2 regions of the Pedobacter sp. KLB.chiD genome follow, and region 1 is predicted to be linked to the other one. Evidence: riboswitches for the same ligand, from Rfam matches in the RefSeq annotation. Region 1 holds a riboswitch; the other holds the start of a gene.
What was found. Region 1 has a riboswitch for cobalamin ahead of ACK1I8_RS09130 (TonB-dependent receptor plug domain-containing protein). Riboswitches for the same ligand answer to the same signal wherever they lie in the genome.
Positions count from the first base shown of each region.

Region 1 (9,913 bases):
CAATAGTATTTTTGCTGATTACAGCTCAGTATCGGCTGTGGTCGTATTGTTTACCGTGGTAACCATTTTCATGAAATCGATCGCTACACTGGTTACCTTAGGGGCTGGCGGTAACGGTGGTACATTTGCACCCAGTTTAATTATGGGTGGTTTAATCGGGTTTATCTTTGCGTACGTGATTAACCTTTCAGGGATAGCACAGTTGAACGTGCCCAATTTTATTGTGGCTGGTATGGCTGCTGCTTTGGGTTCCATTATGCATGCTCCTTTAACTGGTATATTTTTGATTGCAGAAATCACAGGAGGATATATTTTGATGGTCCCATTGATGATTACCACTGCCATTTCTTACGCCATAAACCGCAGCTCACAAAAACATTCAATTTACACCAAAGCGCTTGCTGATAAAGGCGAGTTACTGTCACATGAAGATAAGGATACCACGGTTCTGAATCAGATGAAGCTGAAATACCTGATCGAAAAAAGTTATCCCCAGTTGCAGATGAACGATTTAATTTCTTCGAAGATGAATGAAATTATGCAATCGCACAAAAATGTAATCGCTGTTACTGATGGGACCGGAGATTTTAAAGGTATAATTTATATAGAGGAACTATTTAATGAAATGGTTAATCATCCGGAAAAGGAAAATCTTCAAGCCTCTCATCTGGTCCAAACCGCACCAAACATCATTATCGAAAATGATGATCTGAAATCGGTATTAAAAAAAATGGAGCAGGAAAATGTATGGATTTTGCCGGTGTTAAGTACAAAGAATCAATATTTAGGCTTTGTTTCTAAAACGGCAATTTTTAACAAATACAGGGCTTTGCTGATGAGACAGAATGATTATATGGGCTAAGCCCTAAATTCCCATAAGAAGACTTTAAATTTTCTGTCCTTAAATCGCTTTCTTTAATAAAAAAGTTGAAACGATAAGATAAATCTTCTCATTTCAACTTTAAATTTTAAAAAATGTATAACTACTCTACCTTTTGGGGGCTAGGGGTTATTCAGCTCTTTTTAAGCCAAATTTCTCTATCTTGCTATATAAGTGACTTCTTTGGATATCAATTTCGTCAGCTGTTTTTGATACATTCCAATTGTTTTTTTCGAGCTTGAACTTGATGAATTCGCGTTCAGCATAATCTTTATAATCCTGGAAATTATTGAACGAATCAAAAGAAGATGCCAGACCAGCGCCGCCGGCACCCGCAATCTGTGTACTGGTCGCGGCACCTATGTTAGTACCACCTCCCGGATTTGCAAAAGCACGTACATCGTTTTCGGTAATAACCTTATCGCTTAATATAATCAAGCGTTCAATCATGTTGTGCAGCTCACGTACGTTACCCGTCCATGGTAAAGCTTGCAAAGCCAACATACCGGCCTCATTTATTTTTTTGACAGGCATTCCATAATCGCTGCAGATATTCTCTAAAAAATTCTGTGCAATAACCGGAATATCATCTGTGCGTTCAGTTAAATGTGGGACATGGATATTGATTACATTTAAGCGGTGATACAAGTCCATTCGGAAGTTACCGTCTTCAATTTCCTTCAATAAATCTTTATTGGTTGCTGCTAAAACGCGAACATTTACGTCAATTTCTTTTTCGCCACCCACACGCGTAATTTTATGCTCCTGTAAAGCACGTAAAACTTTCGCCTGGGCTGAGAGACTCATATCTCCAATCTCATCTAAAAATAAAGTTCCACCGTTAGCCAGTTCAAATTTCCCGATGCGTTGCTTGACAGCAGAAGTAAAAGAACCTTTCTCATGTCCAAATAATTCACTTTCAATGAGTTCTGATGGAATGGCTGCACAGTTTACTTCGATTAAAGGACTATCTGCACGATTGGATTTTTCATGTAACCAGCGGGCTACCAGCTCTTTACCACTACCATTTGCACCGGTAATTAATACACGGGCTTCTGTTGGTGCAACACGCTCAATGGTTTCTTTGATTTTGGAAATACTTTCCGATTCGCCCAAAATTTCGCGGGTTTTACTGGCTTTACGTTTTAAAACCTTGGTTTCGGTAACTAAGGTTCCACGGTCTAAACCATTACGTACAGTAATTAATAAGCGATTTAAGTCAGGTGGTTTCGAGATAAAATCGAAAGCTCCTTTTTTGCTGGCTTCAATAGCAGTTTCAACAGTGCCATGGCCGGATATCATAATGAATGGTAAATCTGGTTTAATGATCTGTGCTTGTTCCAGCACTTCCATACCATCCATCTTATTCATCTTGATATCGCAAAGTACCAGATCGAAATTTCCCTTTTTGATCATTTCGAGGCCGTCAATACCATTATCTATATCTTCGACATCATAATTTTCATACTCCAGAATTTCGCGTAAGGTACTCCTTATTGCACGCTCATCGTCAATTATTAATAATTTAGCCATTAGAGATGTTATTCTTCTTTGAAATGCGAATATATTATTTTTTAATTAATGTATAGTTTTTTATACAATTTATAGGCTATAAACCCAAAAGGATTAAAAAGGTTTTAATGGTAATCCATTTTAAATTTGGTGAGGTTAAGCCGGTGTTTTTTAACCCTCTTTAATTCCAGCTCGTAAATGGTTCTGCCCAGATTTTTCATAAAAGGGAAGCAAACGGTATCATATTCGTATATATTGTCGTTAAATATTCCGTCTTCATTGCTCTGCACCACTGCGGTAAGGAAATATTCAATTCCATTTTTAAAATCAACAAAATAAGCGTTATCGATAATGAAACCGTAACTATCGCCATATTTATTAAAAATTCTGATGTTAGGTTCAGGATTTATCCGCTCACGTCCATAATAAAGCATCTTGGCATAGGTTGCCCAAAATTCTTTCTGATCATATTTAGGATAATCGCTTTCTGTTGGATATTTACTCATATAGGTGTAAATCAACCTGTAATCACCGGCAGTCAGGTTAAATCGCTCTTTAATCGGAAAAGCTTCAGGAAAGATTAATTTTCGCATCAGTTTATGTTGATCGTTGATGGCGAAGGCATTCTTTCCCGCTAAACTGAAAGGTTTATTCACTAATCTGTCGGCACTGTCCATATAACCTTTACCCATTACCACATTAGTTAGTTTCAGCTCATATTCTTTTGGATCGTACTGAGCCGGTTGATCGTATATTAATTGATTACCATTGTAAAATTTGACAGGATTGGTATGTTTAGCTGATTCTCCCGCATCACCAATAGCCAAACGGTTTAAAATCCGGCTGTTATTCAATCCATTTTTCTTCAGTTTTTCGTTAATTTCTGCGCGGCCTATAAATTCAAATAGGCGGTTAAAAGCATCATTATCACTGGTAAGCAGAATCTTTTTAATGTAATGTTCAATGGAAGGCATACCGCTTTTTGCGCTGGTATCTTTCAGAACTTTAGTTTGTCCTTGATATGAACTATCGGTAATCATAGTGCTTTTTGCACTTAATCCGGTATTTTTTAAGCGGTTTATCTTTTCGAGTGCAAAAATAACTGCAGCAAGCTTTACTGTACTGGCAGGATAAAAATAATGATGTGGATCTACATGGTAACTGTAAGTCTTAAAAGTGGGTTTGTTCTTCGCACTACGGTTAACTTGTGTATAAAGGATTTGTATCTGATTGTTATGGGGATGATTGAGCACGCCGGAAAAGAGTTCAGGTTTACTTTCCATTAATTTTTTTAGGAAAACGGTATCCGTTTTTTGCGCCATAACAGATAAGCTGATGAGCGAAAATGCAATTACTAAAACTCTGTTCATACGTGAAATTTGATTTCTAATTTAGCTTTTTTTGCTAAAATCACCATTTTTAGTCATGCATTTTAGATGTTGTTTAATTTTCTTACTTTTGCAGCGCTTTTGGTTTCCGGCTTTACACCCGGAATTAAAAGGGAATACAGTGTAAATCTGTAACTGTCCCGCAGCTGTAAGCTCTGTAACGTTTTTTCAATCATAAGTCACTGCCCAGTTAACTATTGAGCGGGAAGACAGAAAAAGCGGGAGTAAGTCAGAAGACCTGCCTTTAGCGTTTAATTTCATAGCTTTCGGGGATTGAAGCTAGGATTGAGATATTAACGTGGTTCATATTTTCATTTCCTTTTCTAATCTGTTGGCTGTGGGCAAAACTCACAATCACATGAACAAAAAAAGTATGCTAACTGTAGCAGGGCTGGGGCTCGCACAGTTAATGATTGGCCAGGTGGCCAATGCTCAAACGCTGGATAGTTTGCAGCTCAAAGATGTTGTAATTTCTGCAACTAAAAACGATCAGAAACAATCACAGACCGGTAAAGTAGTTACCATCATTAGCCGCGAAGTATTAGAACGCAGTAATGGTAAATCATTGCCTGAACTGATTAGCGAGCAGGCCGGAATTGTTGTGGCCGGGGCAAGCAGTAATCCAGGTCTAAACAAGTCGGTGTTTTTCAGGGGCGCAGGAAGCGCTTACGCCGTGGTTTTGATTGATGGTATTGTGCAGAACGATCCTTCTGGAAATGGGGGAGCATTCGATTTGAGATTGCTTTCTATTGATCAGATCGATCATATCGAAATTTTAAGGGGAGGTCAGTCTACCATTTATGGCTCTGACGCAGTTGCAGGTGTAATCAATATCATCACTAAAAAAGGTGGCCCGAAAGGAAATACCATTTATGGTGTGGCCAGTGCGGGTAGCTACGAAACCTATAAAGGAACCATTGGTTTAAATGGTGGTGTGGAAGGCTTTTCTTATAACATTAACTATACCCATCACAAAACGGATGGAATTTCTGAAGCTGCTAATCCGGTAGGAAATACATCAGTATTTGATAAGGACGGCTTTAAAACCGACGCTTTAAATGCAAACTTCGGAATTAAACTGGATAATCATTTTTCGGTAAATCCATTTATACGTTATTATGATGGTAACTACCAGTTCGACGGTGGCGCCTTTACTGATGCAAACAATTATTCTATTCTGAAAAACTTTGCTACAGGTACTAATGCCAGATATGAATTTGCTACCGGAAAAGTAACGTTGAACTACAGCTTCGAAAGCACCAGGAATGATGCGCACAGCCAGTATCCTAGCATTAGTGAAGGCCGTGTATCGTTATTAGATTTGTTCTACAACCAGAAACTGGGCAGTAAACTGGATTTATTGGTGGGTATCGATAACCGTGTGATGAAATTGTCATCTGCTACGAATAAACCTGAGACCAATATTTTTGCCGCTTATAGTTCATTATTCTTGCACGATTTGAGTGTGTTCAACCTGGAAATTGGCGGACGTTACAATAAACACGAACAATATGGCGAAAACTATACTTATTCAATTACCCCAAGCATTGAAATCATTAAGGAAATAAAACTGTTTGGAACGGTTTCCACCGCATTTAAAGTGCCTACCTTAAACATGCTTTTTGGCCAGTTTGGTGCCAACCTGGCTTTAAAACCTGAGAAATCACAGAATTATGAAGCTGGTGTAAATTTCAGTTTTGCAGATGATCAATTCAGCTTGCGTTTAGCAGGTTATAAACGCGATTTAACAGATGCAATCATTTATGCTTATCCTAACGGCTACGTAAACCAGGTAAGTCAGAAAACCAAAGGCTTTGAAATTGAACCGGCTGTTAAATTCAGTGTGTTTAATATCAACGGTTATTATGCTTATGTAGAAGGTAATGAGTTCAACTTTGTGGATAATGCCATTGCAGATTATCTTTTCCGCAGACCGAAGCATACCTTTGGCATCACGGCAGGCGCGCAGGCAACTAGCAATTTATATGTGAGCGCTAATTTCCGCTATTTTGGCAAACGTACTGATGGTAATTTTACCACTTACACCGTTGATCATTTACCTGCTTATCAATTGTTGAATGCCTATGCAGAATATGCTTTTGTTAAAAAACGCATAAAACTGTTCTTCGATGCGAAAAACATCCTGGATAAAAAATACAATGAGATTATTGGTTACAATAGCTTAGGTTTCAACTTTAATACAGGTGTAATTTTTAATATACACTAATTAAAGTTAACTTTGTACTATATTTATTAACCAAGAAAAAATGGCTCATTTAAAATTTAATCCACGCAATTTGATTTTGTTGCTGATGATTCTGGCTTTAACAGCTTTCCGTTTGCTGGTTACATTCAACGCTGATGAATTGCAGTTTGCCAATTTTTCCTCTATAGGAGCAGTAGCTTTGTTTGGCGGGGCTTATTTTAAAAATCACCTTAAAGCATTTGCTTTTCCGCTGTTGAGTTTGTTTTTAAGCGACTTTGTTTTAGCTTCGACAATTTTCAGTAAATACAGCGGTGGGTCGTTTTTATATGAGGGTTGGTACTGGACCTATATTGCGTTTGCTTTAATGGTTTTGGTAGGCAGAGTACTGCTTAAGAACATTAACGTGGTAAATTTGCTGGCTTCAACATTGAGCATTGTGCTAATCCACTGGCTGGTTACTGACTTAGGTGTTTGGATTAATAATCCGGCATATACGCAGGATTTAGCTGGTTACTGGAGCTGCCTGGTAAAAGCCATTCCATTCGAAATCAGGTTTTTAGAAGGAACTGTCATTTATGGTGCTTTACTTTTTAGTGCTTTTGAAACCTTAAAAGCAAAATATCCGGTATTAAAACTGCAAACAGAAGAGCTGTAGATATTTATTTGTTGAGGTAACACCAGACAAGTTTTTTGAGGTAACACAAGGCAAGTTAAAATATCATGGAAATCCTCTTTTGATTCGATTCAAAAGGGGATTTTTTTTAACTTAGTGGTTACGTCATGCTGATCAGATAACTTTCGGATTTATTTCAGCATCTGCGAAAACGATATTTCCTTATAGAGGTCTGACTTTAATAATAATATATCCTGAAACACCCGTCCGACCGGCCGGGCGGAAGTTCAGGATGATGAATTTATAAATACCATGAAAGTTGTTTCCTTTTTACCGGCTGCCACGAAAATGATTTATGATATGGGCCTTCAGGATTACCTGTACGGGGTCACGTTTGAGTGTCCTAAAGAAGCAGCTGATCAACCTAAAATCGTACGGTGTATCCTCGAAGGTAAAAACTACTCCAGTGTAGAGATCGACCGGATTTTTTCGGCTTCCAAAGCACAGGGCAAAAGCCTGTATTGGGTAGATGATGCGCTATTGGAAAGCATCGCACCTGATGTAGTTTTTACACAGGATATATGTGAAGTTTGTAATATCGATACGGTTTGTACCGAAACAGCTGTAATGAAATTAAGTAAGCAGCCAACGCTGGTTCCGCTTTCGCCCAATAATCTGCAGGATGTTTTTGAATGTGCAGTTACCATTGCCAGGGCTTTGGGGAAGGAAGAAGTTGCTTTTAGTTACCTGGCAGGTTTACAGCAGAGAACCGATCAGATTTTGGATAAATTACGTGAAAACAGATCACCTTTAAAGCGGGTGATGCTGATGGAATGGATTGAACCAATCTACAATTGCGGACATTGGATTCCTTTTCAGATTGCTGCTGCTGGCGGTGTTGATATGCTTTCGAACCCTGCGGGTGATTCAATCGTTACGCCATGGGAAAAGATCTTAAAATATAATCCGGAGGTTTTGGTGATTGCGCCATGCGGTTTCGATCAGAAAAGAAGTTTGGAAGAAATGCAGCTTCTTACCTCTAAAACAGGTTGGGATAACCTGGAAGCAGTAAAAAACAAGCAGGTTTATATTGCCGATTTTGACATGTTCACTCAGCCGAGTATTGGTACTTTGGTAGAAGGTATAGAGGCTTTAGCTTGCATGCTTCATCCTGAAATTTTTAAAGCTGATCAGAATATTGCCATCAAGTTTATCAATTACGCCCAGTCCGTTCAATCGCTCCAATCTATATAATTATGATATGAAATTAGTCGTATTAACAGGAGCAGGAATCAGTGCCGAAAGTGGATTAAAGACTTTCAGGGATTCGGATGGTTTATGGGAAGGTTATAATATATATGATGTAGCAACACCCGAAGCCTGGGAAAGGAATCCGGAATTGGTGCAGAACTTTTATAATGAAAGAAGAAAGCAGGTTTTAGCGGCAAAGCCCAACCGCGCGCACCAGTTGCTGGCCGAACTCGAAAACGATTTTGATGTTGAAATCATTACCCAGAATATCGATGATCTGCACGAAAAAGCAGGTTCTACCAAAGTTACCCACCTCCATGGCATCATTACCCGAGCCCAATCTGATCTGAGGCCCGATTTGACTTACCCGATTACAGGTTCAGAGATCAAAATGGGTGAACTTTGCGAGTTAGGGTCGCAACTGCGGCCGCATGTAGTGTGGTTTGGCGAAGCGGTACCGATGATAGAAGTTGCGGCCAGAATTTGTGGGAAAGCCGATTTGTTTGTGCTGATCGGCACTTCTTTAGCGGTTTATCCGGCTGCCGGACTGATTGATTTTGTACCACGTGAGGTAAATAAGTACATCATCGATCCAAAAACTCCTGATGTTAAACGCTACCAAAATATAATTACTATTGAACAAAATGCAGTGAATGGTATGGAACAGCTGAAAAGCATTTTAATAAATGGATAAAAAAAGCTGCATTTTTAACTGGAGTGGAGGTAAAGATAGTACCCTCGCATTGCACTATGCCCTTCAGGATGCAACGCTCGAAATCCGTTATCTCGTTACTACCGTCACTGAACAATATAATCGGGTTTCGATGCATGGAGTAAGAGAAACTTTGCTGATTAAACAAGCTGAAAGTATTGGCATCCCATTGTATCAGATCCGTTTGGGTGAAATGCCAGATATGGAAACTTACGACAATATCATGCGTATGCACCTGGAGAAATTTAAAGCTGAAGGAATCACGCATTCGATTTTTGGTGATATTTTTCTGGAAGATTTACGCAATTACCGTGAAAGTAAGCTTTCTGAAATCGGTTTGAAAGCGATCTTTCCATTATGGGGAATGGATACTAAAGAATTGATCGGTGAGTTTATCGATCTGAACTATAAAACCATCATTGTTTGTGCACAGGAGAATCTAAAAGACATTTGTGGAAAAATAATCAGCGAAGACCTGATTGATCAGCTTCCGCCCGGAATTGATCCCTGTGGTGAAAACGGAGAGTTTCATACTTTTGCCTTCGAGGGGGCAATTTTTAAAGTAAAAATTGATTTTTCTGTAGGTGAACAGGTATTCAGAACATACAATTCGCCTGCAATAGCTGCGTCAGGGAATGACGATCCTTATGCCAAACCTACACTTTCGGGTTTTTGGTACACCGATTTAATTGAATAATTTTTTATTTTTAAAACATTTGGCATTATTTTTTCTTTAATAGTGGTAATTAACTAAATCATATATCACAAATGAAACCTGTTCAGTGAGGTTAGGTAGCTGAACCGGGATCATGCTAAAATCAAAAATTATGAAAAGGATATTGGTAGTAATCGCATTAAGTTCTGTGATGTTTGCTTGTAATAACAAGGCAAAAGAAGAAGCTGCTTTAAAACAGCAGGAAGCAGAAAAACAATTAGCCATTAAAGCCGTAAAAGATAGTTTACGCCTTGACAGCTTTAAAAAAGCTGAAGTGGCCAGAGTAGAAAAAGAGAAAGAAGCAAAACACCAGGCAGAATTAGCAGCTGCCAGAAGATCCAGCACAAGTGCCAGGAGATCATATGCCAGTTCTGGCGGAAGTTCAAGCAGTGCTTATGGCGGTACGCAACCAACTGCAAGGAAAAAAGGTTGGAGTGATGCAGCTAAAGGTGCTGTAATAGGTGGTGCTGCTGGTGCAGTTGGTGGTGCTTTAATTGACAAGAAAAAAGGAAGAGGTGCTATCATTGGCGGTTTGGTTGGTGCCGGTGGCGGTTACTTAATCGGAAGAGGTGAAGATCGTAAATCAGGCAGGGTACAAAACTAATATCAGCCTGTTCATATTTGAAAAGCGTTGCG
Region 1 covers NZ_CP178207.1:2,244,772-2,254,684, reverse strand. Annotated here, with positions in the region: gene ACK1I8_RS09145 (chloride channel protein) at 1-862, shown strand, start outside; gene ACK1I8_RS09140 (sigma-54-dependent transcriptional regulator) at 1,010-2,413, opposite strand; gene ACK1I8_RS09135 (serine hydrolase) at 2,518-3,762, opposite strand; cobalamin riboswitch at 3,846-4,041, shown strand; gene ACK1I8_RS09130 (TonB-dependent receptor plug domain-containing protein) at 4,139-6,007, shown strand; gene ACK1I8_RS09125 (DUF6580 family putative transport protein) at 6,048-6,641, shown strand; gene ACK1I8_RS09120 (ABC transporter substrate-binding protein) at 6,912-7,853, shown strand; gene ACK1I8_RS09115 (SIR2 family NAD-dependent protein deacylase) at 7,861-8,544, shown strand; gene ACK1I8_RS09110 (diphthine--ammonia ligase) at 8,537-9,259, shown strand; gene ACK1I8_RS09105 (YMGG-like glycine zipper-containing protein) at 9,390-9,881, shown strand.

Region 2 (9,913 bases), 2.2 Mb from region 1:
CGCATCGAAACATAGGCTTAATGGCAGGATCCTTAATCTTTTTAATGGCCGCAGGCCTGCATTACTTAGAATATGATGTTAAATATCTGTTGCTTTGTATCCCGCTAATTTTCTCGGTTTTTATCACCGAGTTGTATAAAAAAAACAAAATACCTTTTGCCAATATCTCCTATACATTTGTTGGCTTTGTTTATGTTACCATTCCGTTCTGTTTTTTCCATGCGCTGGGCTTTTTAAAAAACTGGAATGAATATAATTTTCATTTACCGCTGGCATTTCTGTTAATGCTCTGGGCAAATGATACCGGTGCTTATCTTTTTGGCGTAAAATACGGTAAACGAAAACTGTTCGAACGTCATTCGCCGAAGAAAAGCTGGGAAGGATTTTTCGGAGGGATGTTCACCAGCATTTTGGTTGCTTTTGGTTTGTCTTTTCTGTTTACCGAAAACCAGGCTTGGGTTTGGATGGGTATGGCTGTGTTAATTGCAAGTTTTGGCACATTGGGAGATTTAGTGGAATCGATGCTTAAACGCAGTTTAGATACCAAAGACAGTGGGGGTTTGCTGCCAGGGCATGGCGGTTTGTTAGATCGTTTTGATGGCTTATTATTGGCTGCGCCGGTAGTTTATGCGTATTTATATCTGATTTTGTATTAAAAACAAAAGAAATTTTAGCCGCAGATTGACGTAGACAAACTCAGATTTGATGGCTGTTTTTAAGCCTAGCTAATTATAGTCGCCTTAACCAGAATAAATGATTACATCTGTAGTGCGATTGTGCTTTAGCCGATACAATCGCTATTTTAGCTAATCCTCGTAAACGAAGGCTATGATTTTTTATTGATGTATCTAATTGGAAGCAACCATAACATGATATGTTCTCTCTACCTGCTGGCCTGTTTTGCTTTTTATCTGTTCTGTTTTGTTAACCATATTTTCAATTGTAAAGCCGGCACTTTCTAGTAACTTTTTTACTTTTTCAACTTCATAAAGCGTAAAACCATAAGATGTAAATGGAAGATTTTGCATAAAGCTTTTATCGGCAAAGCATAAAGCAAGGATCCCGTTAGGCTTCAAAGTGCGTTTTATTTCGTTAAGGTATCCGCTTGGATTTCTCCAGAAATAAATGGTATTGACGGTGAAAATTTTGTCGAACTGATGATCATGGAAACGCAAACTATTTCCATCTGTCAGTTTGAATTGAACATTTCCCTGTGTTAAAAACTCCTGATTGATTTTTTCAGCTTCGGCAATAATCGTCTTTGAAATATCTGCGCCGTAATACTTTAGGTTTTCTGCTTTTGATAATAGCTGAGCAATGTGCCCACCGTTTCCGTGGCCAATTTCTAAAACATTTTCATTGTTTTTGAGATCTAATGCATCAATTGCAGAAGTAGTCATGCCGATGTTGCTCGCATGCATCATCTCCCCTGTTTTAATACCATGTTCGCCTTCGGGACAGCCCAATTGGTACGCAATATTTTTTAACTCTTCTTCCGAATGCTGGTGTTCCATGATCAAATCTAAAGATTTAAACCTGATCTTTTTTATATCACTTTAGCAAAAATTTATAAGATTATTTAATTACCTGAACGGGCTTTTTGTTTTCATCAATGGCTACAAAAGTAAAGTCGCCATGTACGGCCAGTTCTCTTCCTTCGGCATACATCTGTTCGATATAAATTTCTACGTTAACTTTTAAACTGGTGTTACCCACATGGCTTACCTTGCCAATAAGCTCTACAATGGTACCTGCCGGAATCGGTTTTTTAAAATCGATCCGATCGCTGCTCACGGTAACCATAATCTGGCGGCTAAAACGGGTTGCGGTAATAAAAGCAACTTCATCCATTAAATGCATGGCAGTGCCACCAAAAAGCGTATCATAATGATTGGTTGTATTCGGAAAAACGGCTTTAAAAATACTGGTTTTTGAGTTTTCTATTCTTTCTGATAATGTCATGGCGGTAAATATAGGGTGAGTAAAAAGCTTTGACAACTTTCTGATCAGAAAGTTGTCAAAGTTGAGATGAGGATAAAAAATTAATCAGGAAAAATCTCATCCAATGCTTGTAGAAGGGCAATCTATTTCACAATGACGGCCTTCGACAAGCCACTATTGACAAAATCCAATAGTGCGTTCGTCATTCTCGCGCATGCGGGAATCTTAATGTGAGTGCTTTAAGATTCCCAATCAAGTTGGGAATGACGATTTCTTAAGGAACGTTACCTAGTAAAATTTATCTGTCAATCCTATTGATTTATACATTAAAAATCAGATTAATTCACCTGAAGGTTCGCTGAAAGTACATCTTCGGTTTTTCGCATCTCTTTTGCGGCTTCCACCATTTCGATCAATGCTTTTTTGGTTTCGTCCCATCCGCGTGTTTTTAAACCACAATCGGGATTTACCCAAAGCTGTGTTGAAGGAATAACAGCTTTCGCTTTTTTGAGTAACTGAACCATTTCTTCACGTTTAGGAACCCTGGGAGAGTGGATATCGTAAACGCCCGGTCCAATCTCATTTGGATATTTAAAATCGGCAAATGCGTCTAATAATTCCATCTGTGAGCGTGAGGTTTCGATGGTAATCACATCTGCATCCATATCGGCAATGTTTTGGATGATATCGTTAAACTCCGAATAGCACATATGGGTGTGGATCTGCGTATCGTCTTTCACACCACTAGCTGAAATTTTAAAGGCTTTCACTGCCCAGTTCAGGTAGTCTTGCCAATCAGCTTTGCGCAAAGGCAGACCTTCTCTAATGGCTGGCTCATCAATCTGAATGATTTTAATCCCTGCATTTTCCAGGTCGCATACCTCGTCGCGGATAGCCAGGGCAATCTGTGTACAGGTTTCTGATCGTGGCTGGTCATTTCTTACGAACGACCACTGTAAAATGGTTACCGGACCTGTCAACATGCCTTTCATGTATTTAGAGGTAAGCGACTGCGCATAAGCCGTCCACTTTAACGTCATGGGTTTTGGGCGCGAAACATCACCAAAGATAATTGGTGGTTTTACACAGCGTGATCCATAGCTCTGTACCCAACCATTTTTAGAGAAAGCAAAACCATCAAGCTGCTCACCAAAATATTCAACCATATCATTGCGTTCAAACTCACCGTGAACCAAAACATCCAGATCGATTTCTTCCTGCCATCTTACTGCTTTTTCAGTTTCTTTTGCAAGGAGATCATCGTATTCCTCAACAGTGAACGTTCCGTTTTTTAATTTTGCCCTCCAGCTTCTTACCTCTGTGGTTTGCGGAAACGATCCGATGGTAGTGGTGGTATAAATGGGCAGATTAAGCTCCTGTTGCTTGATTTTTCTACACGGAAATGGACTCAGACGTTGAGCATCCTGCTCTTTTAAGGCCAAAACCCTTTGTTTAACGGTAGGATTATGGATGATTTTAGAAACTTTACGGTTAGCAATGGCAATCTTATTTTCTTCGAGTTTTTGCAGGGTAGATGCAGGGCTTTCGTTGGTGATCAGTTTTTTTAAGGTAACTAGTTCTGCAATTTTTTGCTTTGCATAGGCCAGCCATTGTTTAATTTCTGCAGATAAAATTTTCTCGTTGGTTTCATTCTCCAGATCAACAGGCGAATGGATCAATGAACAAGATGGAGCAATCCAGACTTTATCTTGGCCTCTTCTTTCTATAACCTGATTGATGATTGAAAGAGATTTCGAGAAATCATTTTTCCAGATGTTTCTTCCATCTACCAAACCTAAAGAAAGAATGGTATCTTCTTTTAACGAAGCTAAAACATCACCTAATTGATCTTCTGCGCGTACCAGGTCGATATGTAAAACATTTACAGGCAATGAGGTCGTTAATGCTAGGTTGTTGCCTAGTCCTTCAAAATAAGTAGCTAAAACAATTTTTAACCTTGGAAAAGCTTTCCGGATTTCTTTATAGGCATATTCATAAGCTTTTTTATCTTTATCAGTAAGATCTAAAGTCAAAAATGGCTCATCAAACTGGACATACGCTACATCCAGCGCGTCTAAACGTGATAAAATCTCTATATAAACCGGAAGGAGGTTTTTAATCAGGTCTATTTTTTCAAAACCTGCTTCTTTTTCCTTACCCAACAAAAGATAGGAAACCGGACCGATTAGGACAGGTTTGGTATCAATTCCTAATTGCTTTGCCTCATAAAACTCATCGATAATTTTGGTAGAGAAAAGTTTAAAAGGTTGGTTTTTGTAAAACTCAGGCACAATGTAATGGTAATTGGTATCGAACCATTTGGTCATTTCCATCGCTACCACATCCAGCCCTTCTTTTTGGCACCCTCTTGCCATCGCGAAATAAAGATCAAGTTCCTCATTTCCTTTTCTCAGGATCACCTCGTTGTACCTTTTTGGGATGGCTCCAAAAATTAGGGAATGATCGAGGACATGATCATAAAAAGAAAAATCGTTTGATGGAATCACATCAATACCGGCTTCTTTTTGCTGTTTCCAATTTTCGTGGCGAATGTTTTTGCCCACCTGCAGTACATTTTTGTACCCAGTTTTATCTGCCCAATAATTTTCGCAGATTTTCTTTAATTCCCTTTGACTACCTATTCGCGGATAGCCTAGATTTTGCGTTAGCATCTCTCTTAAAGATTAAGTAAAAAAATCGTTTAAAAGCTCTTAAAGCAATATTTGTAATACTTTTTGTTTAAAATTTAAGGAAAGGTTAGGGCACAACCGGCCCACTTATCAGCAAAAAGCTTAAAGCAAGCCTATAAAATTTTGATTTTATGGTGTACAATCAGACCTGACCAATTACTTTATAACGCGAAAGCACCGTCAATTCAATATAGGCAGGTCTCCTGACTTATTCCCGATCCTATCGCCTTCCCATCCTCATAAAAGAACAGTGGCATGAATGATAAGACCGTTGTCTTTTTTAAACAAAAGACAGAATTTACAGTTGCGCGACAGCTCGTGATTTGCACACGATTCCCTATTAATCCCGGGTGTAACTCCGGGAACCTGTATCGGTTGATGAAAAATAAAGTTAAGAACTTACATCAGCACAAATGTATGGATTAGGATTTAAAGATTAAGGTATTTTCTTAAGCATTGGATTTCGACTGCTTCCAATTCATGGTATTTAATTTTTTTAGCCATGGATATATGCAGACAGTATGGTTTTTTGCGATGTTTAACATATTATACTCAGAACATATTATCACTTGTAACAAATTTACAGCAAGCGGTTTATGATGCCCATTCTCTATTATATTTGGCTACCCAAACTTAAATCCTTATTTATGATCAAAAACTACTTTAAAGGGCTTTGCATTGCTTTTTTAATGGTAAACAGCTATGCATTGCCGGCGCAGGAGGTACCCACGCCAAAATCTCATTTCGGTTTTGATGTCGGAGACGATTATCAGTTAGCCAATTACACCCAAACAGCAGACTATTTTAAAAAACTGGCTGCAAGTTCTAACCGGATTAAACTAGTGGATATCGGTAAAACCGAAGAAGGCAGAAGTCAATATATGCTGATAGTTTCTTCGCCCGAAAACTTGAATAAATTAGACCGTTATAAAGAAATTTCACAACAGCTGGCCCATGCTGAAATTACTCCCGAACAGGCGAAAACCTTGGCACAGGAGGGTAAGGCAGTAGTTTGGATAGATGGCGGCCTGCATGCAAATGAAGTGGTTGGTACCCATCAGCTGATTCAGACGATATATGAATTTGCCTCGAGAACCGATCCTGAAACTTTGCGTATCCTGGATAATGTGATCATTTTATTTACCCATGCCAATCCTGACGGACAGGAGTTGATCAGCAATTGGTACATGAGGAATAAAGACCCTAAGAAAAGAACAACATCCGGATTGCCTGTGCTTTACGAAAAATATGCCGGGCATGATAATAACCGCGATTTTTTTATGCTAAATCTCAAAGAAACACAGAATATCGGCCGTCAGCTTTTTATAGAGTGGATCCCGCAGATTATGTACAACCATCATCAGGCTGGTCCGGCGGGAACAGTCGTGGCAGGCCCACCCTATCGGGATCCTTTTAATTATGTATTCGACCCAACCATTTTAACCAGTTTGGATGCAGTAGGTGCGGCCATGCATAACAGGATGAACGTAGAAAATAAGCCCGGTTACACCCAACGTGGTGGGTCTGTTTATTCTACCTGGTACAACGGAGGATTAAGGACGACCACCTATTTTCATAACATGATTGGACTGCTGACCGAAATTATCGGCAATCCTACTCCATCCGAAATTCCATTGGTTCCATCGCGTTTGCTGCCGAGTGGGGATTCGCCAAACCCGATCACTCCGAGAAAATGGTATTTTAAGAATTCGATCGATTATTCTGTATCGTTAAACTATGCCGTTTTGAACTACGCGTCGCGTTACCATGATGAGTTACTGTACAATATTTATCAAATGGGTAGAAATTCGATTGAAAGAGGTAAAAAAAACACCTGGTCTTTCTCTCCAAAGAAAATTGAAGCCATTAACAGTGCTGCAAAAGGAGAAAAAGGTGCCGCAAATTCTGGAAGTGATGCAGATTTAGGATCCCGACGTCAGATTAGCATGAAAGCTTTTGATACCGTGATGAAAGCGCCGGTAAACCGTGATCCGCGAGGGTATATTTTATCGGCAGATCAACCCGATTTTAACACTGCCATTAAGTTTTTAAACGCATTGATCAGAACGGGTATAGTGGTGCAAAAAGCAACGGCCCCGTTTAGCGTTGCAGGGAAAAATTACCCTGCCGGAAGTTACGTCGTTAAAACCGATCAGGCTTTCCGTCCACATGTGTTGGATATGTTCGAACCACAGGATCATCCAAATGATTTTAAATATGAAGGTGGTGCACCAATTCCGCCGTATGATGCCGCCGGATGGACTTTAGCTTATTTAATGGATGTAAAATTCGACCGTATTCTGGATGATTTTTCGGGGCCTTTTGAGAAAAATCCTTATGGCAACTTATTAAAACCTGAGCATAAATTGCCAAATGGATCGGGTTATGTGTTAAGTGCTGCACAAAACGATTCTTATACGGCGGTTAACGATTTATTGAAGAACAAAGTTGAAGTTTACCGTTCGGTAGAAAACGGTGATTTCTATGTTTCCTCAGCAGGAAAATCAATATTGGAAAAAGCCAATGTCAAAATAAAAAGTGCTGCAGCACCTAAGAACAAGGTTAAAGTTTCACCGGCAAGAGTTGCCCTCTGGGATACTTATGGAGGCTCTATGGCATCCGGTTGGGTGCGGTTTTTAATGGAACAGTACCACTATAATGCCACTGTAATTTATCCGCAGGATGTAGATGCAGGGAACTTAAAATCCAAATACGATGTAATTGTTTTTGTGGGTGGAGCTATACCTTCTGTCCAGGGAGGAGGCTTTGGAAACAGATCTTTCGGACCAAGGGCAGAAGAGGTTCCACAGGAATTTAGAAACCGTTTGGGCAGGGTTAATGTCGATAAATCGATTCCTGAATTAAAGAAATTTTTAGAAGCAGGTGGCAATATTGTAACCATTGGTAGCAGTACGAACCTGGCTTATCACTTAAATCTTCCCGTAAGAAATGCGATGGTCGAAATTATAAATGGTGAAGAAAAGAGATTGCCTGCCGAAAAATATTATATTCCCGGAAGTGTATTAAATGTTCGTATAGATACTACTTTGCCAACGAATTGGGGGATGGAAAAAGAAGCGGACATATATTTCGATAACAGCCCTGTTTTTAAACTCAGTGGTGATGCCATCGCTTCGGGTAAAATCAAACCTTTGATGTGGTTTGAAAACGCCACTCCTTTGCGTAGTGGCTGGGCCTGGGGGCAGGCTTACCTGCAAGATGGGATAACAGCTTTCGAAGCCGAGGTTGGGAAAGGTAAATTGCTTGCTTTTGGTCCTGAAATTACCTTCAGGGCACAAACGCATGGTACTTTTAAGCTTATATTTAATCAGTTGTATAAATAATAACCAGTTATTGCTTAGTTTGTCACATTGAGCGTTCTGATCGGTCGTCATTCTCGCGTAGGCGAGAATCTTAATGCAACCTGCAAACCTACCAAGGCATTAAGATTCCCAATCAAGTTGGGAATGACGGTTTCTCACGGCAAATCGATTTATTAAAATCTCCTTATCAGGTATCTGGATTTTGTACAATAAATTATCCCTCAGAATTGACATTCTTTGATTAATGTAGAAGCCACTATCATTTAGGATAGTGGCTTTTTACTTTGGCTTTACTATAGCCAATTATAATCCGCTTAATTTTGTGCGATGAAAGTAGAAATCTGGTCGGATGTAATGTGTCCGTTTTGCTATATTGGGAAAAGACATTTTGAGCAGGCCATTGAAAAATTGCCTTTTAAAAATGAAATCGAAATAGACTGGAAGAGTTTTCAGCTCAACCCAGAGTATCATAATACGAATAATGAAACGGTATACGATTACCTCTCGCGAAGTAAGGGAATGCCGGTTGAGCAGGCCAAACAGATGACTAAGCAAGTGGTTGATATGGCTGCGAATGCAGGTTTAAATATAGATTTTGACACCAGTGTTCCAGCAAATACCTTTAATGCACACCGTTTAATCCATTTGGCAGCAAAGCATCATCTTCAGGATTTAGCGGAAGAAAAACTGTTTGAAGCCCATTTTGTAAATGGCAAAAACATTGGTGAGACTGATGTTTTAGCTGATCTTGCAGTTGAAATAGGTTTGGATAAGGATGAAGCTGTGGCCGTTTTAAATAGCGATGAATTTGCTGAAGCTGTTCGTTATGATATTTATGAAAGCCAGAATTTAGGTATCAGAGGCGTTCCTTATTTTGTAATGGATCGTAAATATGGTATTTCTGGTGCCCAACCTGTTCAGGCTTTTACCGATGCGCTTACCCAAAGTTTTACCGAGTGGAAAGAAACTCAACCTAAAACAACGCTAACCTCATTAAATAAAAATGATGATGCGGTTTGTAATGAGAATGGTTGTGAGATATAGAATTGTTTCCCTCAGATTGCGCCTGATCTTCGCAGATTTGGTCCGAAAATCTTTTTCGCTGCGGAAGTTAAGCAAGACGATCGACAGGAATAAATGTTCGGATTTATTTATCGATTTTGATTCTTCAAGGGCGTTAATAAATATTCCAAACCATTCATCCGGATTTCGAACATGGTAGCCATTAAATCGCCTAATTTTCCTTTCGGGAAACCTTTGTCTTTGTACCATAGCAAATAACTTTCAGGAATGTTGCAGATCAGGTAGCCTTTGTATTTTCCATAAGGCATTTGCATTTGCACTAAATCGAGCAATAAAGTGGGGTCTAACATTTATAATATAAAATCTAAATAATTTTCTTTGTTAATTACAGAGAAGTTAGCTTGAGGATAGTTTTTGGCAAAAAAACCCGGAATCTTCTTCTTTTGGTTTCCCCATTTGAAATCAGCAGCTACCATTTCTCCGTTATTAATTTCAATAAGATCTATTTCCTGTTGGTCATAAGTTCTCCAAAAGTAATAACTGGCATTTTGCTGGTTGTACTCCATTTTTTTGATGCGCTCGCTAAAACAGTAATTTTCCCATAAAATACCCTGATCATTGCGCAAAGCCAGCAGTCTGAAATCGTTTACAATCGCATTCCGGATACCATTGTCGTAAAAGTACCATTTGGATGATTTGGTAACCTCTTTCCTTAAATTATTGCTGTAGCCGCCAATTTTATAAATGATAAAAACCTTCGAAAGTAAATCAAGATAACGGTCTACCGTATTTTTGCTAATGCCCAAATTACGGGAAATTTCATCAATCGAAACTTCCGATCCAACCTGATAGGCAATTAGTTTCAATAATTCCAGTAGTTTAGCACTATTTTGGATATTCTCATACATCAAAATATCTTTTAACAGATATGATTTA
Region 2 covers NZ_CP178207.1:4,460,320-4,470,232, reverse strand. Annotated here, with positions in the region: gene ACK1I8_RS18400 (phosphatidate cytidylyltransferase) at 1-656, shown strand, start outside; gene ACK1I8_RS18395 (class I SAM-dependent methyltransferase) at 849-1,514, opposite strand; gene ACK1I8_RS18390 (acyl-CoA thioesterase) at 1,576-1,962, opposite strand; gene metE (5-methyltetrahydropteroyltriglutamate--homocysteine S-methyltransferase) at 2,280-4,613, opposite strand; cobalamin riboswitch at 4,807-5,016, opposite strand; gene ACK1I8_RS18380 (M14 metallopeptidase family protein) at 5,279-7,975, shown strand; gene ACK1I8_RS18375 (DsbA family protein) at 8,282-8,998, shown strand; gene ACK1I8_RS18370 (DUF3820 family protein) at 9,106-9,327, opposite strand; gene ACK1I8_RS18365 (ATP-binding protein) at 9,328-9,913, opposite strand, start outside.
Region 2: linked by a shared signal. The riboswitch ahead of metE (5-methyltetrahydropteroyltriglutamate--homocysteine S-methyltransferase) and the one ahead of ACK1I8_RS09130 (TonB-dependent receptor plug domain-containing protein) in region 1 are both predicted to bind cobalamin.